3 regions of the Streptomyces sp. NPDC048416 genome follow, and region 3 is predicted to be linked to each of the others. Evidence: riboswitches for the same ligand, from Rfam matches in the RefSeq annotation. Region 3 holds a riboswitch; each other region holds the start of a gene.
What was found. Region 3 has a riboswitch for cobalamin ahead of ACGFW5_RS04660 (ribonucleoside-diphosphate reductase subunit alpha). Riboswitches for the same ligand answer to the same signal wherever they lie in the genome.
Positions count from the first base shown of each region.

Region 1: another riboswitch for cobalamin. It lies ahead of ACGFW5_RS18910 (HoxN/HupN/NixA family nickel/cobalt transporter); the one in region 3 lies ahead of ACGFW5_RS04660 (ribonucleoside-diphosphate reductase subunit alpha).
Region 2: another riboswitch for cobalamin. It lies ahead of ACGFW5_RS29885 (cobalamin biosynthesis protein); the one in region 3 lies ahead of ACGFW5_RS04660 (ribonucleoside-diphosphate reductase subunit alpha).

Region 1 is NZ_JBICXU010000013.1:115,035-125,412, reverse strand. It holds gene ACGFW5_RS18955 (sensor histidine kinase) at 1-459, opposite strand, end outside; gene ACGFW5_RS18950 (winged helix-turn-helix domain-containing protein) at 626-1,234, opposite strand; gene glnII (glutamine synthetase) at 1,653-2,693, opposite strand; gene ACGFW5_RS18940 (hypothetical protein) at 2,816-3,916, opposite strand; gene ACGFW5_RS18935 (hypothetical protein) at 3,913-5,334, opposite strand; gene ACGFW5_RS18930 (Gfo/Idh/MocA family protein) at 5,516-6,439, shown strand; gene ACGFW5_RS18925 (arsenate reductase family protein) at 6,447-6,809, opposite strand; gene ACGFW5_RS18920 (hypothetical protein) at 6,927-7,208, shown strand; gene ACGFW5_RS18915 (ArsR/SmtB family transcription factor) at 7,249-7,638, opposite strand; cobalamin riboswitch at 7,715-7,931, shown strand; gene ACGFW5_RS18910 (HoxN/HupN/NixA family nickel/cobalt transporter) at 7,972-9,066, shown strand; gene ACGFW5_RS18905 (LysR family transcriptional regulator) at 9,086-9,964, opposite strand; gene ACGFW5_RS18900 (YybH family protein) at 10,099-10,378, shown strand, end outside.
Region 2 is NZ_JBICXU010000033.1:27,563-37,940, forward strand. It holds gene ACGFW5_RS29865 (cobyrinate a,c-diamide synthase) at 1-784, opposite strand, end outside; gene cobO (cob(I)yrinic acid a,c-diamide adenosyltransferase) at 778-1,386, opposite strand; gene ACGFW5_RS29875 (putative cobaltochelatase) at 1,386-3,452, opposite strand; gene ACGFW5_RS29880 (cobyric acid synthase) at 3,505-5,046, opposite strand; gene ACGFW5_RS29885 (cobalamin biosynthesis protein) at 5,028-5,984, opposite strand; cobalamin riboswitch at 6,081-6,222, opposite strand; gene ACGFW5_RS29890 (hypothetical protein) at 6,323-6,544, opposite strand; gene ACGFW5_RS29895 (anion permease) at 6,579-7,847, opposite strand; gene ACGFW5_RS29900 (lysozyme) at 7,959-8,747, opposite strand; gene ACGFW5_RS29905 (class II aldolase/adducin family protein) at 8,872-9,525, shown strand; gene ACGFW5_RS29910 (hypothetical protein) at 9,830-10,378, shown strand, end outside.
Region 3 is NZ_JBICXU010000002.1:414,610-424,987, forward strand. It holds gene ACGFW5_RS04655 (ribonucleotide-diphosphate reductase subunit beta) at 1-878, opposite strand, end outside; gene ACGFW5_RS04660 (ribonucleoside-diphosphate reductase subunit alpha) at 878-3,259, opposite strand; cobalamin riboswitch at 3,384-3,528, opposite strand; gene ACGFW5_RS04665 (Uma2 family endonuclease) at 3,646-4,230, shown strand; gene mctP (monocarboxylate uptake permease MctP) at 4,294-5,913, opposite strand; gene ACGFW5_RS04675 (DUF3311 domain-containing protein) at 5,910-6,197, opposite strand; gene ACGFW5_RS04680 (GntR family transcriptional regulator) at 6,356-7,117, opposite strand; gene ACGFW5_RS04685 (extracellular solute-binding protein) at 7,580-8,860, shown strand; gene ACGFW5_RS04690 (carbohydrate ABC transporter permease) at 8,939-9,937, shown strand; gene ACGFW5_RS04695 (carbohydrate ABC transporter permease) at 9,967-10,378, shown strand, end outside.

The DNA of each region.
Region 1 (10,378 bases), on a different contig from region 3:
GCCGCCGGCGTCGGCCATCGGCCGCCACACGCCGAACACGAGCACCCAGCCGTAGGCGACGTAGGCGAGCAGCAGCGGCGGGAGGATCGCGAGCAGGGCGCCCGCGGTCATGTCCACGAGCAGCCAGCGCAGATCGTGCCAGGTCGCCGGGTCGCGCAGGATCACGGTGATCCGTTCGCCCGCTCCCACGAGGCCCGGGCGGTCGGGGACCCGGTGGTAGGCGGAGCCGATCCGCACCCCGCTCCACTCCTTCGCCAGTCTGCGCCGGGTGTCGGCGTGCGCGCGCACCTTGCCGATGACGACCGGCGTGGTGAACACCCCGATGCCGAGCGGAATGAAGGCGAGGGAGATGACGGAAAGGGTGAACAGGATGATCGAGCCGGTCCACGCGGCCAGTGCCACCGCGAGGCCCCGCGCCCCCGCCGTCAGTCCCTCGCGTGCTCTGACCGCCGTGTCCATCGTGTCCCCGTCTCCCTCGTGCCGTTCGAGCCGGTCACCAGTGTGGCGCAGCCGCGGACGCCCGGTCACGGGGCTCGTCCCCCCGGCGGGGGGTGTACCTGACGACACCCCGCGCCCGGCGGCCGGCGCGGGGTGCCGCCCGGGTTCATGACCGGGGGGATCAGGATCAGGGCGTGTACTTGTAGCCCACGCGCCGCACGGTCTGGATGGCGCCGCGGTGGTCGGCGCCCAGCTTGCGCCGCAGCCGTGCCACATGGACGTCCACGGTGCGGCCGTCACCGGCGTGCCCGTACCCCCACACGGTGCTCACCAGCTGGTCGCGGGTGTGCACCCGGTGCGGATGCGCCACGAGGTGGGCCAGCAGCTCGAACTCCAGGTAGGTGAGGTCGAGTTGGACGCCGTCCACCTCGGCGGTGCGGCGTGCGGTGTCGATCCGTACGCGGGCGTCCTGGTCCGCCGGAGCGGCCACCGCCGACGGCTCGGGGAGCCGCGGCCCGGGCGCCGGGGCGGGCGGCGTGGCGGGCGGCGCGGGCTGCTGGCCGGCCGGGACCAGCACGAGGTAGCCGACCATCGGCGGGCGGCCCGGCAGCGCGGGCAGGGTGTGCTGCGGTGCGGGCAGCCAAGTGGCGCCCGGAGGAAGGAAGTTGAGGATCTGGCCGGGGGTGCCGGGGGCGGCCGGGCGTGCCGTCTCGTCGCCGGCCACGGCCCGCAGGCGGTGGCGGCCCGGGGCCGGTGAGGGGGCGGCGGGGGTCGGGAGGGTGTGGGTGTTCGCCATGAGGGGTCAGCTCTTTCGCGCGGAGAGTGTCGTCGGCAGGGACGTACGTGCGGTGCGCGCGGGCCGAAGGCCTGGAGTGGATCGAGGCGTTAGAGGGCCGGCGCGTTCGTCGCGCGGCAACACACCCGGTCGAAATCGTGGTCCTGGCGGGAGGGCCAGAACGGTTCGAGGTCGCTGTGACCTGTCACGGAGTTCTGGATGCTGGACATGCGCCCATTCAACCAGACACCCCGCCTCCGGCAGCAGTCCCCTCCCACCGGTCGATACGTATGCCTGCCACGGCGTGACCTGAATCGGCCCCCATGGGGCCGGGCACGCGGGCGGGTCCGCGACCACGTCGAAGGGCGCCCACCGCCATGGCGGGGGCGCCCTGTCGAGCACGGGCGACGGCGCGGATCCGGCCGTCGGCGAGGACGGCTCAGACCTGGCCGGCCTTCTCCAGGCCGGTGCAGCAGGTGTCGACGATGAGGCGGGTCACCCCATACGGGTCGACGTTGGCGTTGGGACGGCGGTCCTCGATGTAGCCCTTCTTGTCCACCTCGACCTGCCAGGGGATGCGTACCGAGGCGCCGCGGTCCGAGACGCCGTACTTGTACTGGTCCCACGGGGCCGTCTCGTGCAGGCCGGTCAGGCGGTCGTCGATGCCCGCGCCGTAGTTCTTGACGTGGTCCAGCGGCTTGGAGCCCTCGCCCAGCGCCTCGCACGCGGTGATGATCGCGGACCAGCCCTGATGGCCTTCACGCATCGCCTTCGTGGAGAAGTTGGTGTGCGCGCCCGCGCCGTTCCAGTCGCCCTTGACCGGCTTGGGGTCCAGGGTCGCCGACACACGGAAGTCCTCGGCGGTGCGGTACAGCAGCCAGCGCGCGATCCACAGCTGGTCGGAGACCTCAAGGGGGCCGACCGGGCCCACCTGGAACTCCCACTGGCCGGGCATGACTTCGGCGTTGATGCCGGAGATGGCAAGGCCCGCGGCCAGGCAGTGGTCGAGGTGCTTCTCGACGATGTCGCGGCCGAAGATCTCGTCCGAGCCGACACCGCAGTAGTAGCCGCCCTGCGCGGCCGGGAAGCCGCCCACGGGGAAGCCGAGCGGGCGGTCGCCGTCGAAGAAGGTGTACTCCTGCTCGATCCCGAAGATCGACTCCTGCGTGGCGAACCGCTCGGCGACCGGACGCAGCAGCGCGCGCGTGTTGGACTCGTGCGGCGTCCCGTCGATGTCGAAGACCTCGCACAGGACAAGGATGTTCTCGCCGCCACGGATCGGGTCCGGGCAGGAGAACACCGGCTTCAGGACGCGGTCGGAGGCGTGGCCCTCGGCCTGGTTCGTGCTGGACCCGTCGAAGCCCCACACGGGAAGCTCGGCGACGCCGGCCGGCGAACCCGCCATGATCTTCGTCTTGGAACGGAGCTTGGCGGTCGGCTCGGTGCCGTCGATCCAGATGTACTCGGCCTTGAACGTCACGGAAGCCATCCTTTGCGGGAGCTGCGGGGGTGCCTGCGCGCTGCCACGCTGCGGCGCTGCTGTACGCCGGGCAGCCTCACACCCCGGCGTTTCCCGCCCGTTGCCCGTTTGTGAACCCGGTGTTACCCGGGGGCCCTCAGGAGGCCGGCGAAGCCCGCATCACGTATCCGCCTCGTCAGTTCCTCCGGGGTGGTTCCCAGCGCCTCGGAGCATCGCCCCAGGTGCCAGTCGTGTGCGGCCAGGCTCTGGAGCAGGTGGCCGCGCCGCACCTGGTTCTCGGAGAGGCGGAACGTCTTGAGGTACGCCACCCTGCCCTTGCGGTCCGTGATCGCCTCCCCGATGTGCTGTGCGCCGCCGCCCCTGCGGAACGGAGGCAGAAAGCGCCACAGGTCGAAGCCGCGCATCCGGTACACCCGGCTGAAGGCGTACGAGGTGTCGTACAGCTCCGCCGCCATGACCGTGTCGTGGGCCTCGCGCCAGGCCCGCTCCTGTGCCCGGGCCGCCGCCCGCAGGTCGGTGAGGGTGTGTACACGGCGGTCGTCGATGCGCGCCGTGAACTCCTCGACCGGGCGCCCGTACTGCGCGTACTGGTGGATCAGCTCGCCGAACAGGTCCTGGAGCAGGGTGGCGTGCAGCGCCCGGTAGTCCTCCGGGTGCGGCACCGCGAAGGCCGCGCCCAGCGCGTCCGCCGCGTACACGAGGACGCCGCACTGCCCCGGATGGATCTCGAAGACCCGCAGCGCGTCGGCGAGCCCCGGCACCTCCGTCCCGAGGTAGGCGCTCTCGACCCGCGGCGAGAGCCCCGCGCGCACCGCCTCGCGCGACCAGGTGTCCCACAGCATGGACGGCCCGCCGAAGTGCAGCGCCAGATAGCCCTCCAGGGCGAGGTGCAGCGGCAGGAACCGCAGCCGGTCACCCGGCCGGCGCTTGGCCATCCGGTGCAGCGGCACCCGGCTGGGCACCGCGTCGCCCAGGCTCGTGCCGTACGCCGCCGAGGCTCCCTCGCCCGACCAGTCGGCCACGAAGCCGTGCGGGATGTAGGAGGTGTAGCGGGCGCCGTCGCTCAGGCCGACGTCCGCGACGCCGCAGCACTCGGATGCGTACACCTCCCGGTGCAGCCGCAGCCCCGCCACCGGCTCCGCGCGCAGCAGCGGCACGAGCCGGATGCCGCCCCAGACCTGGGACGGCCCGGCGGTGAGGCCCGTCAGGTCGAGCGCGGTCACTGGATGCCCCCGGTGAAGGCGGCCGTGCGGCCGTCCAGATACGTGTACAGCGCGGCCAGATCCGTACGCCCCTCGGCGAACTCGGCGATCTCCACCAGGGCGGGCAGGTCCTCCGCGTCGCGGATGCCGGCCGTGGGCGTCGAGGCGTCCAGGCGGCGCACGTCGAAACCGTCCGCGTCGTACACGGGGTTCATATGCACCACGCGCGTACGCCGCTCCGGGTCGAGCCGGGTGCGCCACACCCGCAGTACCTCGCCGGCCAGGCCGGGCGGTGCGTTGTCCCAGCCGTCGGAGACCACCACGAGCCGGTCGGGGGCGTCGCCCAGGGCGTCCAGCAGGCACGCGCCGAGCGGCGTCGCCCCGCGCGGCCGGACGAGCAGGGCGTCCGTGCCGCCCGAGGTCCAGCGGCCCCGGAACAGGCCGGCGCCGGCCAGCGCCTCAAGCAGGAAATGGCAGGCCAGTGCCACCGCGAGCGGGCGACGGCGCTTGTGGCCCGAGCCGGCGGAGGAGTAACTGTCGTCGAGCACCGCCGTGACGCGGCCCCACGTCCGCGCGTGCGGTCCTGCCGCGCGCAGGGCCGCGGCCCGCAGCGCGCCCGTCAGTTCGGCCCGGCGCGCCGTGCGCTCGTCGAGACCGAGCGAGAGGACGAACAGGGCGAGCCGCGTCAACGGCATGGTGGTCAGGTCGGCGGCGGGCGCGCCCGGCTGTGCCTGGATGCGCAGCCGTTCGAGCCGGGTGGTGCGGGGCGCGATCCGCTCAAGGAACACGCGGCGCGCCACCCCGTGCCGCGCCGCGAACCCCTCGGCGACGGTGAACGGCAGCTCGTAGAGGGCGGCCTGCTCGTAATGGGCGCGGCGGTGCGCGTCGAGCAGCGGGTGCTCATAGCGGGCCCGGCGCCCCGGCCGGAACAGGAAGCCCCCCAACTCGGCGTCCGCGCAGGGCACATGGGCGTGGCGGGCGGCGGACTTGAGGCCGGCCCGGTACTTCACTGCGTCGAACGCCGGGTCCGGCCGGGCCGCGAGCCAGTCGCGGAAGATCGCGCGCGTGCGCCGGTTGTTGACCTTGGCCGTGCGCAGTGCGCGCAGCAGCCGGTACACGCGCTGCGGCGGCAGCACCGCGAGCCGGGCCGCGATGAGCCGTCCCTCGGTGCGCTTGTCCTCGGCACTCGCCTCACCCGCGTTCTCCAGGAGGTGGCGCACGATGAGCGCGGCGTTGTGGTCGTTGATGTCCAGCGCGAGCACTGCGGCGTACACCCGGCGGTAGTTGACGCGCACGTACGCGTGGAGGAAGGCGAGGGAGAGCCGTTGCTCGCCCGCGGCCGAGCGGAACTCGCGCTGTCCGGTGGCCGTGACGGCGGCGTTCACGAAGAGGAGCACGTCCTCGGCCGCCACCAGCTCGGCGCGGCTCTCCTGAGCCATGGGGATCTCCCGGGGGTGAAAGAGGGAAGCCGGCCGGGGAAAGGGGGCGCGAGCAGCGAAATGTTTGCTTCAGAGGCAAGTCCCGGAAGTCGCACCGAAGTCCCGCGGCCGGCTCCCGGAAACGTAACACCGCACCCCCCGGGCGCCGCCACCGCAATTCCGTCCGGGGCAGACTGGCCCCATGAACCCCATGAATCCCATGAACCCCATCGTCAGCACCCCCCGCATCGGCCTCCTCGGTACCGGCGCCTGGGCCGTCGCCACCCACGCACCGGCGCTCGCCGCGCATCCCGGCGTCGACTTCGCGGGGGTGTGGGGGCGGCGCCCCGAGGCCGCCGCCGCCGTCGCGGACGCGCACGGGGTCAGGGTGTACGAGGACGCGGACGCGCTGTTCGCGGACTGCGACGCGGTCGCCTTCGCGCTGCCGCCGGACGTCCAGGCACCGCTGGCGATCAGGGCGGCGCGGGCGGGCTGCCATCTGCTTCTGGACAAGCCGGTCGCCACCGATGTCGCGGTGGCCCGTGAGCTCGCCGACGAGGCCGAGCGTGCCCGGGTCGCCTCCGTCGTCTTCTTCACCCTGCGTTTCGCGAAGGAGACCGCCGCGTGGGTGGCCCAGCAGACCGGGACGGAGGGCTGGTTCACCGGACACGCCCGGTGGTACGGGTCGCTGTTCACGCCGGGCGCCGAACGCAGCCCGTACGCCGCCTCGCCCTGGCGCGGCGAGAAGGGCGCGCTCTGGGACGTCGGCCCGCACGCCCTCGCCGTCCTCGCCGGGGTGCTCGGCGAGGTGACGCAGGTGACGGCCGCGCCCGGCCTCGGGGACACCGCGCACCTGATCCTGCGTCACGCCTCCGGCGCCTCCAGCACCGCCGACCTGAGCTTCACCGCGCCCCCGGCGGCCGCGGGCGTCGAGGTGAGGCTGCTCGGCGCGGCGGGCTCGGCGGCGATGCCCGAGTGGGGCGGCGCGCTCGACGCGTTCGGCGCGGCGATCGACGCCCTCCTCGCATCGGCCCGCACCGGGGTGCCGCACCCCTGCGACGCACGGTTCGGGGCGCGGATCACCGAGCTCCTTTCCGACGCCGAGGCACAGCTCGACCGGGCCTGATGCGGCGCTACCTGCGGGTCAGCGCATCGCGTACGGCGTCGTCGGTACGGCCCACCACGGCCGTGCCGTCGTCCGCCGTGATGATCGGGCGCTGGATCAGCTTCGGGTGCTCGGCGAGCGCCGTCACCCAGCGCTCGCGGGCGTCCGCGTCGCGCGGCCAGTCCTTGAGGCCGAGCTCCTTGGCGGCTTCCTCCTGGGTGCGCGTGATGTCCCACGGTTCGAGGCCGAGCCGGCCGAGGACGGCCCGGATCTCGTCCGGGGACGGCACGTCTTCGAGGTAGCGGCGCACCGTGTAGTCGGCGCCCTCGGCGTCCAGCAGACTCACCGCGCTGCGGCACTTCGAACAGGCCGGGTTGATCCAGATCTCCATGCCCGCAAGGTTACCCGCGAGCCCCCTCAAAGCCCTTCCGGCCAGGGACGATTGTCAGTGGTCCCCAGTAAAATCGAGGGAGTAAGTGAGGGTCCCCGACTGTCCAGGAGGATGCCCATGACCGCTGCCGTACTCGCCTCGCACGCCCCGAAACAGCTGTCCCTCCGGCCCCTTCGCAAGGTGCCGCTGCCCGCCGGGCGGCCGCGCGTGTGGTACGAGTCCCACAACCGGCGTCTGAAGGCCATGCGCCTGGCCATCGCGCTGCTCGACACGGGTGTGTACCGGCCCGAGCAGGCGCCCGACCGCACGATACGCGGCGTAGCCGCACTCATCGGCGTGCACCCGCCGTCGGAGACGACCTGCCGGATGGTGCGTGCGCTGATCTACGACGGGCGCTGATCACCGGCGGCGGCCGGTCCGTCGCCGCGCCCGGTCCCGGTCATGCCGTCGAGGCGTGGCCGGGGCCGGTCCCCGAGGGCGTCATCGCGTACTGGTCCAGGAGGCGCGCGGTCGCCTCGTCCACCACCCGGTAGCGCACCACCCGCCCGTCCTTCTCCCCGGCGACCGTCCCGGCGGCCCGCAGCAGGCGCAGTGCCTGCGAGACGGCCGGGTCGCGCATGCCCGTGGCGACCGCGAGGTCGGAGACGGCCAGCGGCCCGGCCCGGTGCAGGGCGAGCAGCAGCGCGAGCCGGTTGGGGTCGGCGAGCAGCGAGAACCGCTCGGCCCAGGCGCGTACGCGACCGGGGTCGCCGATCGCGGCGATGGCGTCACAGACACGGTGGCCGTCGATGGTGCGGTGGCCGGCGCGCTCGGCGGGGACGAGATGCATACCCGCATCCTCGCAGGAGCGCGCCGGGCCGCTCCGTGTGATCTTCGATACCTGCACAGCTGTGCAGCTGTGCGGGCAACTCCGCAGCGTCTAGGGTGACCTGGCCGTGGTGTTCGGGAAGACCGGTGCGAAACCGGAGCGGCCCTCGCCACTGTGATCGGGTTCCCCCGGATTTCTCGGGGGAGCAGCCGTCCCCTCGCGACGCCACTGGCCAGCATCCACCTGGCTGGGAAGGCCGGGGCGGCCGCACCCACCCGTCAGCCAGGAGACCGGCCGCGGCATCTCACGAAGTGATCCACGAGGTGCTGGAGCGTGACCCGTATGACCCTGCCCATGAGTACATCCACCCAGCCGGCCACCGCCGCGCCGACCTTCCACTGGCGGCGCGAGGACACCGTCCGCACGGGCTTGCTCCTTGCGGTGATAGCGGCCCTGCACGTGGCCGCGTTCGGCATCCTGTTCCTCCTGGTGGCCCCCGAGCACTATGCGGTCGGCACCAAGACGTACGGCATCGGCCTCGGCATCACCGCGTACACCCTCGGGATGCGGCACGCCTTCGACGCCGACCACATCGCCGCCATCGACAACACCACCCGCAAGCTGATGGCCGACGGCAAACGGCCGGTCTCCGTGGGCTTCTGGTTCGCGCTCGGGCACTCCAGCGTCGTCGTCATCATGGCGGCGCTGGTGGCCGGCGGCGCACATCTGGCGGGCACCATCATGAACGAGAAGTCCGACACCCACCAGGTGCTCGGCGTCCTCGGAACCACCGCCTCCGGCTCCTTCCTCTACCTCATCGCCGCGCTCAACCTGGTGGCCCTGTTCGGCATCCTGAAGGTGTTCCGTGCGATGCGGGCGGGCGCGTACGACGAGAAGGAGCTCGAAGCCCACCTGGACTCGCGGGGGTTCATGAACCGCATCCTGGGCCGCTTCACCAAGTCCATCACGCGGCCGGGCCAGATGTTCCCGCTGGGCTTCCTGTTCGGCCTCGGCTTCGACACCGCCACCGAGGTCACCCTGATGGTGATGGCCGGCACGGGCGCCGCCGCCGGTCTGCCCTGGTACGCGATCCTGTGCCTGCCGCTGCTGTTCGCCGCAGGGATGAGCCTGTTCGACACCCTGGACGGCACGTTCATGAACTTCGCCTACCAGTGGGCCTTCTCCAACCCGGTCCGCAAGGTGTACTACAACCTCACCATCACCGGCCTGTCGATCGCCGTCGCCTTCTTCATCGGCACCATCGAACTGGTCGGGGTCGTGCACGAGAAGTTCGACCTCACCGACCCGGTCAGCGGCTGGATCGCGGACCTGAACCTGGACAACGTCGGCTTCGTCATCGTCGGCCTGTTCGTGGTGGTGTGGGCGGCGGCGCTGGCGTACTGGCGGCTGGGGAAGGTGGAGCAGAAGTGGGCGGCGTCCAACGCGTGACGCGGGGCCGCGCCACCCCCTAGGGCAGGAAGGCTCGTCGGCTGTGCGCAAGCAACTCCCTTACCGCGGGGCTGGGGTGGGGCTTGTGGACGAGGCAGAGGAACGCGGGTGTGTCGAGGTCGTCGATGGGGCGGGCGGTGAGCCGTTCGCGGTAGCGGGCCGCCATCGACTCGGAGAGGACGGCGACACCGAGCCCGCGGTCGGCGAGGTCGGCGATGGCGTCCGCGGCACTGGCCTGCCACGCGATCGCGGGCTTGAGCCGCTGGGCGGCGCAGGCCCGGTCGAAGACGGTGCGCAGGCCCGTGCCCGGGGGCATGCAGACGATCGGGTACGCGGTCAGGTCGCTCAGGGTCACGCGCCGCCGCCGCGCCAGGGGATGGCCGGCCGGGACCGCCGCGACGAGCGTCTCGCTGATGATCGTCAGCGTCTCCAGTCCGTCATGGGTCGCAGTCGGCGTTCCGATGAGCGCGAGGTCGACGGCGCTGGCGCGGACGCCGTCGACGAGCCGGTCGGAACGGTCCTCCAGCAGGGAGATCTCCACGCCGGGATGTGCCCGGTGGAACGCGGCGAGCGCGTCGAACAGCGGGGTGACGGTGCAGCCGATGACCATCCCGATGGTGAGCCGGCCCCGGAGCAGGCCGGTCACCTCGCCCACCGCCTGGCTCACCGCCCCGGCGGCCGAGAGCGTGGCGCGGGCGTGTTCGAGCGCCGCCCTGCCCGCGGTGGTGAGGGTGGCGGCGCGCGCCGACCGGTCGAACAACTCGGCCCCGAGCTCCCGTTCCAGCTGCCGGATCTGGGCACTGACGCCCGACTGGCTGATGTGCACCCGCTCGGCCGCGCGCGTGAAGTTCTGCTCCTCGGCGACGGCGACGAAATATTCGAGCTGCCTCAGGTCCATGACTGTGGATTCTAGTTCCCATCCGATCCATCTGTTGGACTTCTGGTCGCGGCGGACCCAGGCTGGGACGTGCCGGAAGACGGAACCGAAACGCCCACAAGACGTACCGAAGCGCGATTCCAGGAGGAGAACCCATGCCGGAGTACGAGAAGGCCATGCGGCCCGAGGACATCACCCGCCTGTTCGTCGAGCGGTCCAACGCGGGGGACGCGGCCGGAGTCGCCGCGCTCTATGAGGAGGACGCGGTGCTGGCCTTCCCGCCGGGCAGCCGGACGGTGGGCCGGGAGGCGATCCGCGAGCTGTGGGAGAAGGTGCTCGCCGGCCGGCCCCGCTTCGAGCGGGAGGAGCCGCTGCCGACGCTGATCAACGGCGACATCGCCCTCACCGCGACTCCGCCGAAGGACGGCAGCGGCG
Region 2 (10,378 bases), on a different contig from region 3:
GCGACGGAGCCCCGGTCCCGGTCGCGGCCCCGGTTGCGGCCCCGGCGTCCGGGGCGGGGCCCAGTGCCGGCTCCCACGCCTTTGTCCCCAACGGCGGAGCCGACCGCGCCAGGGCCAGGAGGGCGTCCAGGTCGCAGCCCGCCCGCACCTGTTCGCCCATCGCCGCCACCGCGTCGAGCGCGTCCGTACGCCGCTCCGCGACCGGGACCAGGCCCAGGTGGCGGGAGGGGGTGTCGACCTGGGGGGCGCGGCGCAGGGCGCCGAGGACCGGGATGCCCACGTCCTCCATCGCCTCGCGAAGCAGCGCCTCGTGCCGGTCCGAGCCGACCTTGTTGAGGATCACGCCCCCGATGCGCACGTCGGGGTCCCACGACGCGAAGCCGTGGACCAGGGCGGCCACCGACCGCGACTGCGAGGACGCGTCCACCACGAGCACCACGGGCGCGCGCAGCAGCTTGGCCACCTGCGCGGTGGAGGCCAGTTCACCGAGGCCGCTCGCGCCGTCGTACAGGCCCATCACGCCCTCGACCACCGCGAGGTCGCAGCCGCGCGCCCCGTGCGCGAACAGCGGGGCGATCAGCTCGGGCCCGCACATGTACGCGTCGAGGTTGCGGCCGGGCCTTCCCGTCGCGAGCGCGTGGTAGCCGGGGTCGATGTAGTCGGGGCCCACCTTGTGCGGGGACACGGCGAGCCCGGACCGGGCGAACGCGGCCATCAGGCCGGTCGCCACGGTGGTCTTGCCGCTGCCCGACGCGGGGGCCGCGATGACGAGACGTGCTACCACTCGATGCCCCGCTGGCCCTTCTGGCCGGCGTCCATCGGGTGCTTGACCTTGGACATGTCGGTGACCAGATCCGCGTACTCCACCAGCTGCTCGGGGGCGTTGCGGCCGGTGATGACGACGTGCTGGGTGCCGGGCCGGTCGCGCAGCACCGAGACGACCTCGTCCACGTCGACCCAGCCCCAGTGCAGCAGATAGGCGAACTCGTCGAGCACGTAGAACTTGTACGTCTCGGCCGCCAGGTCGCGCTTGACCTGCTCCCAGCCCTCGCGAGCCTTCTCCTCGTGGGTCGGCTCGCCCTCGGCGGTCTCGCGCTGGATCCACGACCAGCCCTCGCCCATCTTGTGCCAGTCGACGAGCCCGCCCTCGCCGGACGCCCCGAGCACCTTCAGCGCGTTCTCCTCGCCGACCTTCCACTTCGCCGACTTCACGAACTGGAACACCCCGATGGGCCAGCCCTGGTTCCAGGCGCGCAGCGCCATCCCGAACGCGGCCGTCGACTTCCCCTTGCCGACGCCCGTGTGCACCATCACCAGGTGCCTGTTGCGGCGCTGACGTGTCGTCAGACCGTCCTCGGGTACGACACTGACCTGTCCCTGCGGCATTAAGCGGCCCTCCTCGAAGTTCCCTGGACATCCTTGACGAGACCGGCGATGGAATCCGCCCGCAGCTCGTCCAACGTGACGGCGCCGCCGCCGAGTTCACGCGCGAGCTCACCGGCGAGCCCGAGCCGCACCATCCCCGACTCGCAGTCCACCACCACCGACGCGGTGCCCTCGGCCGCGTGCAGCCGGGCCGCCCGCCCGGCGAGCGCCACCGGCTCGGGGCCGCCCGTCGCACGGCCGTCGGTGACGACCACGAGCAGCGGACGCCGCGACGGGTCGCGAAGGCGCTCCACGCGCAGTACGTCATGGGCCTTGAGCAGGCCCGCCGCGAGCGGGGTGCGCCCTCCGGTCGGCAGTGTTTCGAGCCGGGCCGCGGCCGCGTCCACCGACGAGGTGGGCGGAAGCGCCAGCTCGGCCTCCTTGCCGCGGAAGGTGATCAGGCCGACCTTGTCACGGCGCTGGTAGGCGTCGAGGAGCAGCGAGAGCACCGCGCCCTTGACCGCGCTCATCCGCTGCCGCGCCGCCATCGACCCGGACGCGTCCACCACGAAGAGCACGAGGTTGCCCTCGCGGCCCTCGCGGGTGGCCTGGCGCAGATCGTCGCGGCGTACGACAAGACCCCGGCCGGAGCGTCCGCGTACCCGCTGGTGCGGGGCGGCGGCCTGCACCGTCGCCGTCAAGTGGAGCTTGGTGAGCGCCCCTTGGGGGCGGCGCGAACCGGTGGTGCGGCCGTGGTCGGTGCGGGCCCGCGAGCGCCGGCCCGCCGCGCCCTCGCCGAGCCCGGGCACGCTCAGCATCTTCGTGCGGAACGGCTCGGCGGCCTTCACCGCGGCGCGCTCACCCGGGCCGCCCGGCGCGGGGGCCGCGGGCGGCTCCACCGCGTCGGAGGATTCCGGGGACTCGGCCGGTCCGGACTCGGCGGGCGACTGCGGGGACTCGGAGGACTCGGGGGACTCCGGGGAGTTGCCCTGCGGCGGCACCCCGCCGCCCCCGCCACCGCCTCCGGGGCCCTCGGGGTCCGGGTCCGGATCGTCGTCGCCCTCGGCGCCCTCGTTGCCCTGGAACTGCTCCAGGGTCTCGTCGAGCTTGTCCTGGTCGAGGCCCGGCGCGTCGAACGGGTTGCGCCTGCGGCGGTGCGGCAGCGCGAGCAGCGCGGCCTGCCGGACGTCGTCGCTCGTCACCTCGGTGCGGCCCGCCCACGCGGCGAGCGCGGTCGCGGTGCGTGCCATCACGATGTCGGCGCGCATGCCGTCGACCTCGAACGCGGCGCAGGTCGCGGCGATCTGGAGAAGCACCGCGTCGCCGAGCACGACCGAGGGCAGCAACTCCCGTGCCGACACGATGCGTTGGCGCAGCGCGTCCTCGTCGTCGGCCCAGCGCGCGGCGAACGCCGCCGGGTCGTCGTCGTGGGCGAGACGGCGGCGCACCACCTCGACGCGCTGCTCGGGCTCGCGCGAGGCGGCGACCTCGACGGTCAGGCCGAACCGGTCGAGCAACTGCGGCCGCAGCTCGCCCTCTTCGGGGTTCATCGTGCCCACCAGCAGGAACCGCGCGGCGTGCCGCACCGAGACGCCCTCGCGCTCGACGTAGGACGAGCCCATCGCGGCGGCGTCGAGCAGCAGGTCGATGAGGTGGTCGTGGAGCAGGTTGACCTCGTCGACGTACAGGATGCCGCGGTGGGCGTCGGCGAGCAGGCCCGGCTCGAAGGCCTTCACGCCCTCGCCGAGTGCCCGCTCGATGTCGAGCGCGCCCACCAGACGGTCCTCGGAGGCGCCGACCGGCAGCTCGACCATCCGTGCGGGACGGGCGCCGCACGGCCCGCTCTCGTGCGGCCCGTCCGGGCACTGGGCGTCGGGCGCCGCCGGGTCACAGCTGAACCGGCAGCCCGGCACGACCGCGACCGCGGGCAGCAGATCAGCGAGCGCCCGAACGGCGGTGCTCTTGGCGGTGCCCTTCTCACCCCGGACGAGGACGCCGCCCACCGCCGGGCTGACGGCGTTCAGGAGCAGCGCGAGGCGCAGGTCGTCCATGCCGACGACGGCCGTGAACGGATACCGGGTGCTCATGTGCCGATGTCTCCTTCGAGTAGTGCTGTACGCGGCGGGCGGGCGGGGGTGGTCATGGGGCCCCCGGCGGGATGAACGGCAGCCCGGCGGGCGGGCCCTGCTCGATCAGCCGCAGCAGGGCGTCGGTGTCCGCGTGTTCTTCGATCAGGTCGCCGAGCCGGTCGAGCTGTTCCTCGCGCAGCACACCGAACGAGGTGTCGGGCGCGGGCACGAACCGGCGGCCCGCGTCCGTCGCGACCTGCGCGAGGAAGCGCCGCCGGAACGCGTCGCTCTCCAGGGAGCCGTGCCAGTGGGTGCCCCAGACCGGGCCGACCCGGCACCCGTCCAAGAAGGGCTCCCCGCCCAGGACTTCGGCCACGCCATGGTGGATCTCGTACCCCTCGACGCGCTCGCCGAGCGCCGTGCCGACCGGCCGCGCCAGGGTCTTCTCGGCGGCGAACCGCACCCGCACCGGCAGCAGGCCCAGGCCAGCCACCGATCCGGCCTTCGACTCGACGTCGTCCTCGATGTGCTCGCCGAGCAGCTGGAACCCGCCGCAGATGCCGAGCACCGGGCGGCCTTCGGCGGCCCTGCGCGCGAGCGCCGCCGCGAGGCCGCGCTCGCGCAGCCACGCGAGGGCGCGGACGGTGCCGCGTGTGCCCGGCACCACCACGAGGTCGGCGTCGGCCAGCTCCTCGGGCCGGTCGACGAACCGCACGACCACACCGGGCTCGGCCGCCAGCGCGTCCACGTCGGTGAAGTTGGACATCAGCGGCACCGCGCACACCGCGACCCGCAGCACGTCCTCGCCGACCGGTGGCGCCACCACGGACTCCCGTACGGCGCCGCGCATCGACACCCTGAGCCCGTCCTCCTCGTCGATGCCGAGGCCGTGGGCGTAGGGGAGGATCCCGTAGGTGTGCCGGCCGGTGAGGCCGCGCAGCATCTCGATGCCGGGCTCCAGGAGCGACACGTCGCCCCGGAACTTGTTGACGACGTACCCGGCGACCAGCGCCTGGTCCTCGGGGCTGAGCAGCGCCGTCGTCCCGAAGAAGGAGGCGAACACCCCGCCGCGGTCGATGTCGCCGACCACCACGACGGGCAGCCGCGCGGCCCGCGCGATGCCCATGTTGACGATGTCGGTGCGCCGCAGATTGATCTCGGCCGGGCTGCCCGCCCCCTCGCAGATCACGGCGTCATACGTGCCCCGAAGCTCCTCAAGGCACTCCAGGACGGTGCCGAGCAGCGCCTCCCGGCCGCGTCCGCCCAGTGCCTCGCCCGAGGACGGGCCCGCGGAGCCGAAGAACCCGCGGGCGCTCAGCTCGCCCACCGGCTTGCCCATGAGGACGACCTGGCTGGAGCGGTCGCTGCCCGGCTTGAGCAGCACCGGGTTCATGAGCGCGCTGGGCTCCACGCGCGCCGCCTGCGCCTGCATCGCCTGCGCCCGGCCGATCTCCGCGCCCTCCCGCGTGACGAACGAGTTCAGCGACATGTTCTGCCCCTTGAACGGCGCGACCTTCACGCCCCGGCGCACCAGCCAGCGACAGATGCCGGCCGTGACGACGCTCTTGCCCGCGTCCGACGTCGTGCCCGCGATCAGCAGCCCGCCACCCATGTACGTCCCTTTCTCACAGCGGCCCTCGTGGCGACGGCGGTGGCCAGCGTCAGCCAGCCCACCGTGCGCGAGAGCCGTACCGCCCGTTCGATGTCGGCGACCGCGACCGGCCGCCCCCGCGCGTTCAGGACCGGCCGGTGCTCGACGCGTCCCGCGTAGGACAGCGTGCCGCCGAGCCGCACGCCGAGTGCGCCCGCGAAGGAGGCTTCGACCGGGCCGGCGTTGGGGCTCGGGTGTTGTGCGGCGTCGGCGCGCCAGGCCCGTACCGCGCCCTTGGTGTCCGGTCCCGCGAGCGCGGCCAGGGCCGCGGTGAGCCGGGCGCCGGGCCAGCCCGCCACATCGTCCAGACGTGCCGAAGCCCAGCCGTATCTGCGGTACTTGACCGACTTGTGACCGATCATCGCGTCCAGCGTGTTGACCGCGCGGAAGCCCACGAGGCCCGGCACGCCCGCGAGCGCGCCCCACACCAGAGCGCCGACGACGGCGTCCGAGGTGTTCTCGGCGACCGACTCGACCACGGCCCGCGCGATGCCGTCGCTGTCCAGGGACTGCGGGTCGCGCCCGCACAGATGCGGAAGGCGCTCCCGCGCCACCTCGATGTCGCCCGCCGCCAGTGCGCCGCCGATCGCCCGCGCCTCGCGGCCGAGCGACGTGCCGCCCACCACCGACCAGGTGGCGGCGGCGGTCAGCGCGACGCTCGCGGCGGGACGGCATCGCAGGGCTCGGGAGGCGAGGGCCGCGGTGGCCGCGGCGCCGCCCGCGCACACGATCGTGTGCAGCGCGCCCCAGCCGCGGTGGTCGCGCCACAGGGCGCGCTCGACGGCGCCCGCCGCCCGGCCGAACGCGGCGACCGGATGGCCGCGGCGCGGGTCGCCGAGCAGGAGGTCGCCGATGAGACCGGCCGTGGCGCCGTAGGCGAAGGTGCGATCGGCCCGCATCCGCTCAGCCCGCCAGGGCGTCGCGGGAAGGACCGGAAAGTCTGGGCAGGCAGGCGCGCATGGCGGTATGTCCTCACTCAGGGTGTCCGCGCCCTGGTTCGACGTGACCGGCGGCGAGAGTTCCTGGCTCACGGGGATCGCTCCCCGGTGACAGTGGCGGGACCGCGCCGGATTCTCACCGGCTTCCTCTTCTGCCGCCGTAGCTGGCCGGTGCAGTCCACCACGCTGTGAGAACAGCCGTCAACTTGCTGTTGACCTGCGGCGCGAGAGCGTGCCCTGGCGCACGGAAAACCGCCCCGCGGCAGGAGCCGAAGGGCGGTTCACCGGGTGCCCGTGGGTCAGGCGACGATCAGATGGATCCCGTACGCCACGGCCGCCGCGCAGAGCGCGAAGCAGGCGTACGCGGTGGTGCGGGCCACGAGCACATGGCCCGATCCCGAGGCCGCGGCCTCCCGCTTGGTGAGGCCGACGATGCCGACGGTGAACAGGCCCACCAGGCCGACGGTCACCGCGAGGCTTACGCCGAAGACGGAGCCGAGAGCCGCCCAGTCGATGCGCATGAGGATTCCTTACCTGTACCTGGTCAGTGCCTGGTCAGACCGCAGCCGGGGTGGGCGGGTCCGCGGGGGCCACCGGGGCCGGGGCCTGGATCGTGGCCCTGAGGTCGGTGGACGCGACGGCGATGCCGGTCGGCGGCGGGCTGACCGCGGCGATCGCGGTGGTGATGACACCGGCGGGCTCGGCCGCGGGGGCCTCGTCGATCTCGTCGGCGGTGACGTTGTGCCGGTCGACCGGCTGGCGGCGCGACAGCTTCCAGATGGTGCCCGAGCCGGCGATCAGGAGAAGGGCGACGGCGGCGATGCCCCAGGCGCCCTGCCGGGTGAGGAATTCCGCGCCCGCACCGACGACGGCGGCGGCCGGCAGCGTCAGGACCCAGGCGACGGCCATCCGGGTCGCGGTGGACCAGCGGACCACCCCGCCCTTGCGGCCGAGGCCCGCGCCCATGACCGAGCCGGAGCAGACCTGGGTGGTGGAGAGCGAGAAGCCGAGGTGCGAGGAGGCGAGGATGACGGTGGCGGCGCCGGTCTGGGCGGCGAAGCCCTGCGGCGGCCGGAGCTCGGTCAGGCCCTTGCCCATGGTGCGGATGATGCGCCAGCCGCCGATGTAGGTGCCCATCGCGATGGCGAGGCCGGCCGAGACGATGACCCACAGCGGGGGGTTCGCACCCGGGCTCAGGACACCGCCGGTGACCAGGGCGAGGGTGATGATGCCCATCGTCTTCTGGGCGTCGTTGGTGCCGTGGGCGAGCGAGACGAGCCCGGCCGAGGCGATCTGGCCGGCGCGGTAGCCCTTCGCGGTGGCCTTCTCGTCGGTGTTCCGGTTGATCCGGTAGGTGAGCCGGGTGGCCAGCATCGAGGCGATGCCCGCGACGACCGGCGCGGCGACGGCGGGGAGCAGCACCTTGGTGACGACGGTGGAACCGTTGACCGAGGACCAGCCGGCCGACATGACCGCGGCGCCGATGAGACCGCCGAACAGGGCGTGCGAGGAGCTGGAGGGCAGCCCGAGCAGCCAGGTCAGCAGGTTCCAGAGGATGGCACCGACCAGGGCCGCGAAGATGACCTCGGTCCGGATGCCTTTCTCGTCGATGATGCCGCCGGAGATCGTCTTGGCGACCTCCACCGACAGGAACGCGCCGACCAGGTTGAGCGCGGCGGACAGGGCGACCGCGGCTTTGGGCTTCAGGGCGCCGGTCGAGATGGTGGTGGCCATCGCGTTGGCGGTGTCGTGGAAACCGTTCGTGAAATCGAACACTAGAGCTGTCACGATCACAATCGCGAGCAGCAGCGTGATGTGTTCCATTTACCCAGGCAATCGTTCGACGTCAGTGTCGGGACGAACGTAAGTAACCTGAATGAACGGAAGATGAACTGAGGCGGGCGTCACGGTGTATGTAGGCGCGTCCGGGGCACATCACCCCGCCGCGAACCGCTTCAGCTGCGCAAAAGTCCCATTGAAGAGATTCTGGTCACCCGGCAGGGGGCCGCTTCCGTTGTCGTGCTGCCAGAGCGTCCAGTACGACCAGCCCGCGGGCAGCGCGCCCGGAGCGGTGGCGTACCGGGCCAGCCACAGGGGATGGCCGGCGGCGAAGGCGCGGCTGTGGCCGGTGCAGGCGTTCCACCAGGCCGTGCTCGTGTAGATCACCGGACGGCGGCCGGTGCGCAGCCGCACCTCGTCGCTGAACCCGGTGATCCAGGCGGCCATCGCGGCGGGGCTCAGCCCGTAGCAGGTGTCGCCGCTGCCGCCGTTGGCCTCCTTGCCGTACGGGTTGTGCTCCAGGTCGACCGCGGGCGGCAAGGTCCAGCCGTCGGCCCGCCAGCCACCCCCGTTCGCCACGAAGAAGGCGGCCTGCGCGCGGCCGGTGGACTGGTCGGGCACCGCGAAGTGATAGGCCCCGCGGATCAGACCCGCCCGGCGCGCGCCGGCGTACTGCTGCCCGAAGTAGGGGTTGCGGTACGTCGTGGACTCCGTCGCCTTCACGTACACGAAGGTGGCGCCGCGGCTCCTCGCGGCCGCCCAGTCGACGCTCCCCTGGTGCGAGGAGACGTCGTGTCCGGCCGGCTTGCCCGCGGCCGCCGCGGCGGGCAGCGCCGTGAGCGCCGTACAGCCGAGCGCCAGGGCCGCGAGCAGGGCCCCGAGCGTGGCCCCGATCGAGGCCCGCGCGCCGGTCCTGCGGGGGAGCGGACCGCGGTCCCGAGCCATGGGTTCTTCCTCGGATGTGTCGGATGCGTCGGATGCGGGTGTACGGGACAAAACACCGCGAGGCTAGTGGACGATCCACCCCCGATTCCCCACGCGGGGCCGCCGCCCTGGAAGGATCAACCGCATGAGCGACAACGAGGCGGCCATCGCCGGGGCATGGGCCGAACTGACCGCCACCGCACGCAGGACCGCCACCGAAGGCCTGGTCGTCGGCACCTCGGGCAATGTGTCGGTACGCGTGGGCGAAACCATCCTCATCACCCCCACCGGCGTCCCCTACGACCGTCTCGGTCCCGCCGACACGGTCGCCGTCGACCTCGAAGGCCACCAGGTCCTTGGCACCCTGCGGCCCACCAGCGAACTGCCGATGCACCTCGCCGTGTACCGCAGCACCGACGCCCGCGCCGTCGTCCACACCCACGCCGTGCACGCCACCGCCGTGTCCACCCTGGTGCCCGAACTGCCCCTGGTCCACTACATGGCGGCCGCCCTCGGCGGACCGGTCCGCGTCGCCCCCTACGCCCTGTACGGGAGCGAGGAGTTGGCCGGGAACATGCTGAGGGCGCTGGAGGGCCGCACCGGATGCCTGCTCCAGAACCACGGAACCGTCACGTACGGAAACAGCCTCGCGCAGGCCTACGACCGCACCGCCCAGCTGGAGTGGATGTGCCGGCTCTGGCTCACCGCCGCGGCCCTGCCCGGCCGCGCCCCGTCCCTGCTCAGCGCCGCCCAGCTCGACGAGGCGGCCCAGCGGTTGCGCGGCTACGGACAGCCCTAGGGGGTGTCTGGTGGATCATGGCCGGGGGTGCGGCGCCTGGCACGGCACCTCGCGGCGTTGCCGAAACGCCCCGATAGCTCCGCTATCACGACGTTCCGGCGCCTTGCGATGCACCGCACCAGGCGCCGCACCCTGACCGACCCTGATCCACCAGACACCCCCCAGGTCGTGTCTTCGAAGTGGCGTCGTCCGCCCGTAGGGCGGGGCCGGCGGGCCAGGGCCGCGCTCGCCTGCGCCGGTGATCTCCCGTCCCGCCCGGCCCCGCCCACTGGCACACCGGCGGTTCGACCCCGAGACTGGACAGGTGCGCCCCGCTACCAAGACGGCCGCAGCCGTCACCACACTCATCGGCGTCGGCGCGGCAGCGGTCCTCGCCGGACGCTTCGCCAGCGCCGCCGCCCTCAAGGCGCCGCCGGGCCGCCCGCTGCCCGCCGACCGCCGGCTGACCGTGCACGCCGCGGAACCCGGCCGCGTCACCCTGACCCGCTCACTCGCGGCACTGCGCCCGGGAACGTACGGGCTGACGGGCGACGGCGTCCACGCCGTCGTCGGTGACGTCCTGGACACGGCCCCGCACACCGCCGACACGGTCGTACGCCGCCTCGAACGGGTCACCCACGGCGTCCTCACGGCGGGGGACCGCGTCGCGCTCACCCCTCAGGTCCACCACGGCACCCCGGGCACCGCCCTCGGCATCGAGTACCGGGACGTCGAGATCCCGGGCGAACTCGGCCCGCTGCCCGCCTGGTTGGCGCCCGCCGTCCGCACCACCTGGGTGATCGCCGTGCACGGCCTCGGCACCACCCGCGAACACCCCCTGAACGTCCTGGAGTTCCTGCACCGCCAGCAGCTC
Region 3 (10,378 bases):
CGGGTCAGCCGCTGGTCGGCGACGCACTCCAGGTACTCGCGCATCGACTCGGTGTTCATGCCGGGCAGGCCCTCGCCGCACAGGTCGCGGCCGAACTGGAGCTCGGCGGCGACCGCCTCCTTCAGCATGTCGGTGACCTGCTGCTCCAGCTCGTCGTCGAAGAGCTCGGGTTCCTCCTTGCGGACGGTGTCCACGACCTCGAAGGCGAAGTTCATGTGCATCGTCTCGTCGCGGAACACCCAGTTGGTGCCGGTCGCCAGGCCGTGCAGCAGGCCCCGGCTGCGGAACCAGTACACGTAGGCGAAGGCCCCGTAGAAGAACAGGCCCTCGATGCACGCCGCGAAGCAGATCAGGTTGAGCAGGAAACGGCGCCGGTCGGCCTTGGTCTCCAGCCGGTCCAGCTTCTCGACCTCGTTGATCCACTTGAAGCAGAACTGCGCCTTCTCGCGGATCGAGGGGATCTCCTCGACCGCGTCGAACGCGGCGGCGCGGTCCTGCGGGTCGGGCAGGTAGGTGTCGAGCAGCGTCAGATAGAACTGGACGTGCACGGCCTCCTCGAAGAGCTGACGGCTCAAGTAGAGCCGCGCCTCGGGGGAGTTGATGTGCTTGTAGAGCGTGAGCACCAGGTTGTTGGAGACGATCGAGTCGCCCGTCGCGAAGAACGCGACCAGGCGGCCGATCATGTGCTGCTCGCCCGGCGTGAGCTTGGCGAGGTCGGCGACGTCGGAGTGGAGGTCGACCTCCTCCACGGTCCAGGTGTTCTTGATCGCGTCCCGGTACCGCTCGTAGAAGTCCGGGTAGCGCATCGGACGCAGGGTCAGTTCGAAGCCCGGATCGAGCAGGTTCTTGTTGATCGGGGCCTTGTCGGTGGAACTCATTACTGGCAGGCCTCGCAGGACTCGGGGTTTTCCAGGGAACAGGCGACCGCGTCGGCGTCGGGCGCGGCCTGCTGGACGGGGATGGTGGCGCTGGCCTGGGCGGCGCGGGCGATGCGGGTCGCCGGACGCGAGCGCAGGTAGTACGTCGTCTTCAGACCCTGCTTCCAGGCGTACGCGTACATCGACGACAGCTTGCCGATGGTGGGCGTCTCAAGGAACAGGTTGAGCGACTGCGACTGGTCGAGGAAGGGGGTGCGGGCGGCGGCCATGTCGATCAGGCCGCGCTGCGGGATCTCCCACGCCGTGCGGTACAGGGCGCGTACGTCGGCCGGGATCCAGCCGAAGCCCTGCACCGAGCCGCTGGCCTCGCGCAGCGCCTCGCGGGACTGGGCGTCCCACACACCGAGGTTCTTGAGCTCCTGCACCAAGTAGCCGTTCACCTGGAGGAATTCACCGCTCAGCGTCTCGCGCTTGAAGAGGTTGGAGACCTGCGGCTCGATGCACTCGTACACGCCCGCGATGGAGGCGATGGTCGCGGTCGGCGCGATCGCGAGGAGCAGCGAGTTGCGCATGCCGACCCTGGCGATGCGCTCGCGCAGGGCGGCCCAGCGCTCCGGCCAGGTCAGCTCGACGTCGTAGTGGTCGGGGTGGAGCACTCCGCGCGCGGTGCGGGTCTTGTCCCACGCCGGCAGCGGGCCGGACCGTTCGGCGAGGTCGGCGGAGGCCTCGTAAGCGGTCAGCATGATCCGCTCGGACAGCTTCGTCGACAGGGTCTTCGCCTCGGGGGAGTCGAAGGGCAGCCGCAGCTTGAAGAAGACGTCCTGGAGGCCCATCGCACCCAGGCCCACCGGACGCCACCGGGCGTTGGAGCGCCCGGCCTGCTCGGTCGGGTAGAAGTTGATGTCGACGACCCGGTCGAGGAAGGTCACGGCGGTGCGGACGGCCTCGTCCAGACGCTCCCAGTCGATGTCCTGGGAAGCGGTGTCCACGAACGCGCCGAGGTTGACCGAGCCGAGGTTGCACACGGCCGTCTCGCCGTCGTCGGTCACCTCCAGGATCTCGGTGCACAGGTTGGAGGAGTGGACCGTGTGGCCGGGCTCGGCCGTCTGGTTGGCGGTGCGGTTGGAGGCGTCCTTGAAGGTCATCCAGCCGTTGCCGGTCTGCGCGAGGGTGCGCATCATGCGGCCGTACAGGTCCCGGGCCGGCATGGTCTTCTGGGCGAGCCCGGCGGCCTCGGCCCTGCGGTAGGCGGCGTCGAACTCCTCGCCCCACAGGTCGACGAGCTCGGGCACGTCGGCCGGCGAGAACAGCGACCACGTGCCGTCGGCGTCGACGCGGCGCATGAACTCGTCGGGGATCCAGTGCGCGAGGTTCAGGTTGTGCGTACGGCGCTGGTCCTCACCGGTGTTGTCGCGCAGCTCAAGGAACTCCTCGATGTCACAGTGCCAGGTCTCCAGGTACACCGCGGCCGCGCCCTTGCGCCGGCCGCCCTGGTTGACCGCGGCCACCGAGGCGTCCAGCGTCTTGAGGAACGGGACGATGCCGTTGGAGTGGCCGTTGGTGCCCCGGATCAGCGAACCGCGGCCACGGATGCGGGAGTAGGAGAGCCCGATGCCGCCCGCGTGCTTCGAGAGCCGCGCCACCTGGTGGTAGCGGTCGTAGATCGAGTCGAGCTCGTCGAGCGGCGAGTCCAGCAGGTAGCAGGACGACATCTGCGGGTGGCGGGTGCCGGAGTTGAAGAGCGTGGGGGAGGACGGCAGGTAGTCCAGGCGGCTCATCAGGCCGTACAGGGACGCCACTTCGTCCAGCGCGCGCACCGACTCGTCCTCGGCGAGGCCGGATGCCACGCGCAGCATGAAGTGCTGGGGGGTCTCGACGACCTTGCGGGTGATCGGGTGGCGCAGCAGGTAGCGGGAGAAGAGGGTGCGCAGGCCGAAGTAGCCGAAGCGGTCGTCGGCGCCGTCGGCGAGCGCGGCGTCCACGAGGGCGTTCAGGCGCTCCGCGTGGGCGAGTACGAAGTCGGCGGTGCGGTCCGCGATCAGGCCCTCGCGGTGGCCGACGGCCACGGACGCGGAGAACGACACCGCGCCCTGGCTCGCGGCCTCTTCGGCGATGGTGACGGTGAGGAGGCGCGCGGCGAGGCGGGAGTACGCCGGGTCCTCGGAGATGAGCCCCGCGGCCGCCTCGGTGGCCAGCTCACGCAGCTCGGCCGTGTCGGAGCGGGCGTTGCGGCCCCGCAGCGCGGCGGCGGCGACCCGGCCCGGGTCGGTGTCCGGGAGGTCGGCGGTGAACTCGGTCAGGGTCCGCAGCAGCGCGGTCCCGGGGGCATCCGCGAGCTCATCGGTGATCGCTGAAGCGGGATCCGCTGGGGCGATGGTCACGTGGGGGCACTCCCTCGCTCGGCACGGGGCCTTCGGGGGAGGCGTCGGCGCGCGTCGGGGCAGCCCGCAGCGCGTCGTCCACCGGCCCAACCGCGAGGCCCGGACGTCTGGCACCCGGATCGGTCGAACCGGATGCGCCATCGGCAGGTCTTCGGACTCGGCCCGTACAAAAGGGTACGGGTCATACCGTTGCGGGACAGTTCCGGATTCGCACCGGATTCCCCTGCGGCGACAGCGAGGACGAGCATACATGTGGGGGCTGCCTCATCGAGCACCCCCCACATGTTGTGTCGCTGTGTTCGTGGGGGGCGTCGGACGGAACTCAGGCAACTGTCATTGGCCTCCGCTATCGTCGATGACAGACCTTTGAGGAAGGCGAGTGAGGCATGGTCGTCATGACGCACCGGGCCCAGATGCAGACCGAAGACTTCGAGACCCTCGCGCGCATAGGTGCCCGCGAGGTCGAGGGGCTGCGGCTTGAATTCATTGACGGGAAGCTGGGGGTCAAGGCCGTGCCGGACGGGGACCACGACCGAATCGTGCTGTGGCTGGCTCGCATCTGTATGCAGCACCGGCCTGAGCTGTGGCTTCACGTCGAGCGGGGTCTGGCGGTTCAGGAATACCGCTCGGGTCGCGCGCGCCCGGACGCGTCCATGGCCCCGGACGACGCGTTTGTGGGGCAGGGGGAGTGGGCCGATCCGGCACCCGTCCTCATGGTTGTCGAGGTCACCTCGTACGATTCCGACACGGACGCGCGTGATCGAAACGAGAAGCCGCGCGCCTACGCGGAGACCGGCATTCCTGTGTACCTCCTCATCGACCGGGAGCGCTGCGAGGTCATCGTCCGCAGCGAGCCTGACGGCATGCGGTACGAGAGCATCCGTACCGTCCCCTTCGGCAAGGACATCGACCTTCCCGAGCCCGTCGGCATCACCCTCCCCACCGAGCAGCTCAAGGACTGGGTGCGCTGACCCGCTCACGACGAAGGGCCGTGGCACCCCGGGTGCCACGGCCCGTCGTCGTTCAACGCAAACTCAGTGCGCCGTCCCCGCCGTCGCCGGCGGCAGCTCGGTCGCGACACCCGGGTCGCCCGCGTCCGCCGTGTAGTCCTCGGGCGACGTCTCGTCGACGCCGTCCGGGGCCTTCACGGCCCGCAGGACGAAGGTGAGGACCACGGTGACCACCACGTTCAGGACGAACGCGGTGAGCCCGATGTAGCCGATCTCGCCGATGCCCGGGATCTCCTTGGAGGAGCCGCCGAAGTGCTTCTGGGTGGGCGAGCCCACCCCGTACGCGGCGAGCGTGCCGTAGACCATGCCGACCGCCCAGCCGGCCAGCAGCGCCCAGCGGTGGAACCAGCGCGTGAACAGGCCGCCGACCAGGGCCGGGAAGGTCTGGAGGATCCAGATGCCGCCCAGGAGCTGGAAGTTGATGGCCACGGTCTTGTCCATGGTCAGGACGAAGACCAGCGCGCCGACCTTCACCACCAGCGAGACCAGCTTGGAGACCTTGGCCTCCTGCGAGGGCGTCGCGTCGGGCTTGATGAAGTCCTTGTAGATGTTGCGGGTGAAGAGGTTCGCGGCCGCGATGGACATGATGGCCGCGGGCACGAGAGCGCCGATGCCGATCGCCGCGAAGGCGACGCCCGCGAACCAGTCGGGGAACATGTCCTCGAAGAGCTGCGGGATCGCGAGCTGCCCGTTGGTGACCTTGACGCCCGCCGCGATCGCCATGAAGCCGAGCAGCGCGAGCAGGCCCAGCATCAGTGAATACAGCGGCAGGATCGTGGTGTTGCGGCGGATCACGTTGCGGCTGCGCGAGGAGAGCGTCGCCGTGATCGAGTGCGGGTACATGAACAGCGCGAGCGCCGAGCCGAGCGCGAGGGTGGCGTACGTCCACTGGCTCTTCTCGCCGGGCACGAGCGCCCCGGTCGGCTTGCCCCCGGGCGGCCCGGCGAACTTGTGCTGCGCCGCGCTGAAGATGGCGTCGAAGCCGCCCAGCTTGATCGGGATGTAGATGATCGCGACCGCGATGACGAGGTAGATCAGCCCGTCCTTGACGAACGCGATCAGTGCCGGGGCGCGCAGGCCCGAGGAGTACGTGTACGCCGCGAGCACCGCGAAGGCGATGAGCAGCGGCAGGTCCTTGACGAACCAGTTGCTGGACTCGCCGCCCACGCCCATGACGTCCAACACGGCCTGGATGCCGACCAGTTGGAGCGCGATGTACGGCATCGTGGCGAGGATGCCGGTGATCGCGACCGCGAGCGAGAGGCTCTTGGAGCCGAACCGGCCGCGCACGAAGTCCGAGGTGGTCACGTACCCGTGCTTGTGCGAGACCGACCACAGGCGCGGCAGGAAGGTGAAGATCAGCGGGTAGACGAGAATCGTGTACGGGACCGCGAAGAAGCCGGCCGCGCCCGCCGCGTAGATCGCTGCCGGGACGGCCACGAACGTATAGGCCGTGTAGAGGTCGCCGCCGAGCAGGAACCAGCAGACCCAGGTGCCGAACGACCGGCCGCCCAGGCCCCATTCGTCCAGGCTCGCTTCGGTCTCGGCCCTGCGCCAGCGGGCGGCCATGAAGCCGATCACCGTGACGGCCACGAAGAAGAAGATGAAGACGCCGAGTGCGACGCCGTTCACGCCGTCCTTCACTTGGACGCACCCCCCTTGGTGTTGTCGGAGGCGCGCGATGCGGAGGCCGGGCGCGAACGCTGGTCGTGCTGCCACAACTTGTACGCGATCATCGTGAGCGCGGTGGAGATGAGCACCCAGAGCATCTGGTACCAGTAGAAGAACGGGATGCCGCCCAGTTTCGGGTCGGTCCTGGCGTACGAGCTCACCCACATCATCGCCACGAGGGGCGCGATCAGGCAGAGCGCGATGACCACGCGCACGGGCGTGATCACCGGTCTCTTCATTTCCGTCGATTCCGGCATTGGGTGGCTCCGTCCCCTCGCGATCACCTGTGCGTTGGATCACTTGTAATGCGCAGGAAATCTAGGGGAGAGATTCGGTCAAGGGAACCCCCGTCCGGATTCCGGACGTGCCGGAAGGGCCCGAACGGCCCAGTGGCGGCTCGGTTGTGGAGGCGTGCTCAGTCGGTCGGGCGCTTGAGGCGGGCCACGAACTTGTAGCGGTCGCCCCGGTACACCGACCGCACCCACTCCACCGGCTCGCCCCCGCCGTCCAGGGAGTGCCGCGACAGCATCAGCATCGGCAGGCCCACGTCGGTGCCGAGCAGCCCGGCCTCGCGCGGGGTGGCCAGGGAGGTCTCGATGGTCTCCTCGGCCTCGGCCAGATGCACTCCGTACACCTCGGCCAGCGCGGTGTAGAGGGAGGTGTACTTCACCAGGGAGCGGCGCAGCGCGGGGAAGCGCTTCGCGGACAGGTGGGTGGTCTCGATGGCCATCGGCTCGCCGCTCGCCAGGCGCAGCCGCTCGATGCGCAGCACGCGGCCGCCGGCGGTGATGTCGAGCAGCCCGGCGAGGGTGTCGTCGGCGGTGACGTAGCCGATGTCCAGGAGCTGGGAGGTCGGCTCAAGGCCCTGGGCGCGCATGTCCTCGGTGTACGAGGACAGTTGCAGCGGCTGGGAGACCTTGGGCTTGGCGACGAAGGTGCCCTTGCCCTGGATGCGCTCTAGGCGGCCCTCGACGACCAGCTCTTGCAGGGCCTGGCGCACGGTGGTGCGGGAGGTGTCGAACTCGGCGGCGAGCGTCCGCTCGGGCGGCACGGGGGTGCCGGGCGGAAGGGTCTCCGTCATCTCCAGCAAGTGGCGCTTGAGGCGGTAGTACTTCGGCACGCGGGCGGTGCGGACGCCGGCGCCCGCCTCCGTCGTGCCGCTCCCGTCGGCGGCCATGGTCTGCCTTCCCGAGTGCTGCGCTGCTGCCGTCACCGGCTCCTCCGTCTGTCGCGGCTCACATGGTGGCACGGACCGGTCACGGGTCGTCGCCCTCCGTCAGGGGGTCGGTCCGGTAACGCGATCGACAAGCCCTTCTTATACACCGCCGCGCGGCGGACGTGCGGGGGAGTATGCAAGTTGGTCTAAACCATTAAAGCCCAGGCGGCTCTCGGAGGCAGCTCGAAGTGGGGCGGCCGGGGCCCGTGGGGACCGAGTCGCGGGGCCCGGCGAACGGTGAGGTGTCGGTCCGATAACGGACGGTCTCAGCGTTCTTATCGACCCTTGACACCCCAATAGGTCTAGGCCAAGCTCCCGGTACTGGTCTAAACCATTAAAGACCAGATCCCAGTCCCACGGGTAGTACTTCGCGTATGTGGCATCGCGGTGGGCGGGGGGTTTCTCATCCCTGAGGAGAGTGGCGTGAAGCGCAAGCTCATCGCGGCGATCGGCGTCGCGGGCATCATGATCGGTGCCGCGGCATGCGGCGGCAGTGACAGCAAGGACGGCGCCGCGGGGGGCGACGCCAAGGAGCTGACCGTCTGGCTGACGGTCGACGCCCAGAAGAACTGGCCCGAGCTGGTGAAGGCCGCGGACGACGCGATCGTCGCCAAGCACCCCGGTCTGAAGATCAACCACGAGTACTACGGCTGGCCGGACAAGAACGCCAAGCTGGACGCCGTCCTCGCCACCGACAAGGCGCCGGACGTCGTGGAGATGGGCAACACCGAGATGCTCGCCTACTCGGTCAAGGGTGCCTTCGCCGAGGTCGACCCGTCGAAGTTCGACAACTCCGCCGCCTGGCTGGACGGCCTCAAGGCCTCGGTCACGTACAACGGCAAGACCTACGGCGTCCCCTACTACGCCGGTGGCCGCACCGCGACCTGGCGCAAGGACATCGCCACCGACGCGGGCATCACCGCCACCCCGAAGACCTACGCCGAGCTGACCGCCGACCTGGACAAGGTGCAGGACAAGCAGGGCGACAAGTTCAGCGCCTGGTACCAGCCCACCCGTGACTGGTACGCGGCCATGTCCTTCGTGTACGACGCCGGCGGCTCCATCGCCAAGCAGGACGGCGACAAGTTCAAGGCCAACCTGTCCTCGCCGGAGTCCATCAAGGGCCTCACCGAGTTCAAGAACGTCGTCGACAAGTACATGAAGGGCGACAAGACCAAGGACGAGGCGGACCGCCCGATCGTCTACGGCCAGGGCAAGTCCTTCCTCGTCTTCAGCCCGGCCTGGGAGGGCGCCAACGCCGCCCTGCCGGAGAACGACAAGGTCGGCGGGCTCGCCTCCAAGATCGAGAGCTTTGTGATGCCGGCGCCGTCCGGCAAGGCCATGCCGGTCTTCCTCGGCGGCTCGGACCTCGCGGTCCCGGTCAAGTCCAAGGCGCAGGGCCTCGCGGCCGAGTGGATCAACGCGCTCACCGGCACCCAGGGCCAGAAGGGCCTGGTCGCCAAGGGCAACCTGCCCAACAACAAGACGGACCTCGCGCCCCTGAAGGCGGACCCGAAGACGGCGGTGCCGGCCACCGCGGCCGAGTCCAGCTGGTTCGTCCCGATGGCGCCGGGCTGGGGCCAGGTCGAGAAGGCCAAGACCCTCCAGGACATGCTCCAGGCGATCGGCACCGGCAAGAAGACGGTCGAGCAGGCCGCGAAGGACGCGGACGCCGCGATCGACAAGGTCATCAACACCAAGTGACCTCCGGGCAGGGCCCCGTCAGCACCACGACGGGGCCCTGCCTGACCAGTTCCAGAGAGGGATCCCCAGGAGCGCGCGATGAGTGCCGCAGAGACAACCACCGCCAAGGTGCCGCCGGCGCGGCGCGACCCACAACCGGGCGCCGGGTCCGGCCGGCCGGGAAAGCCGGACAAGAAGCGGGGCACGGGCGGGGGAGCGGCGGTGCCCTGGGCACTGCTCGCGCCCTGTCTGATCGTCCTCGCGATCGTCCTCGGCTATCCGCTGGTACGCCTCGTCACCCTGCCCTTCGAGAAGTTCGGGCAGCCCCAGCTGTGGGGCTTCCAGGCCGCCGAGTCGGTCGGCTTCGACAACTTCAGCAATGTCCTCGGTGACGCCGAGTTCTGGCGCGTCGTCGTGCGCACCGTCCTCTTCGCCGCATCCGCGGTCGTCCTGACCATGGTCATCGGCATGCTCATAGCCCTGCTGCTCCAGAAGGTCTCGGGCTGGGTCAAGACGCTCATCAACGTGGCGCTCGTGGCGAGTTGGGGCATGCCCATCGTCGTCGCCATCACCATCTTCAAGTGGATGTTCGACAGCGACTACGGCGTACTGAACTGGCTGCTCAGCCAGTTGCCCGGAGTGGACGTCACCGGACACAACTGGTTCATCAGCAGCACCCAGGGCCTCGCCGTGATCATGCTGCTCGTGGTCTGGGGCGCGGTGCCGTTCGTGGTCATCACGCTCAGCGCGGGCCTCACCCAGGTGCCCAAGGAGCTCGAAGAGGCCGCCCGGCTCGACGGCGCAGGCTCCTGGGGCGTGTTCCGCCACGTCACCCTGCCCATCCTCAAGCCCATCATCGTGATGCTCGCGACGCTCTCGGTGATCTGGGACATGGGTGTCTTCCCGCAGGTCTTCGTGATGCGCGGCGGTCACCCCGAGCCGGAGTACCAGCTCCTCACCACGTACTCCTACGACAAGGCCTTCGTCGTCAACGACTACTCGCAGGGCTCCGCGATCGCCCTGCTCACCGTCGTCCTGCTGCTCGGTGTGATCGCGGTCTACATGCGGCAGATGCTCAAGATCGGGGACGTCGAGTGAGCGCCACGATCGGAAAGGACGGCGCAGCGATGGCTGCCTCGACCGCCGTGGCGCCCGCCGCCACGCGCCACAAGACCCCCCGCAAGAAGACCAAGCTGGGCTGGAACGTGCTCGGCCTGCTGGTCTTCGCCACCGCGGGCTTCCCGGTCTACTGGATGCTGAACACCGCGTTCAAGCCCGCCAAGGACGCGATCGACCCGAACCCGCATCTGTTCCCGACGCACTTCACGCTCGACAACTTCCAGCGCGCCCTCCAGATCGGCGACTTCTGGGGCTCGATCGGCCGGTCCTTGATCGTCTCGCTCGTCGTGGTGGTCATCGGCATCGCGGTCGGCCTGCTCGCCGCGCTCGCCATCTCCCGGTTCGCCTTCCGCGGCCGCAAGATCGTCATCGTCGGCATCCTCGCGGTCCAGATGGTGCCGCTGGTCGCGATGATCATCC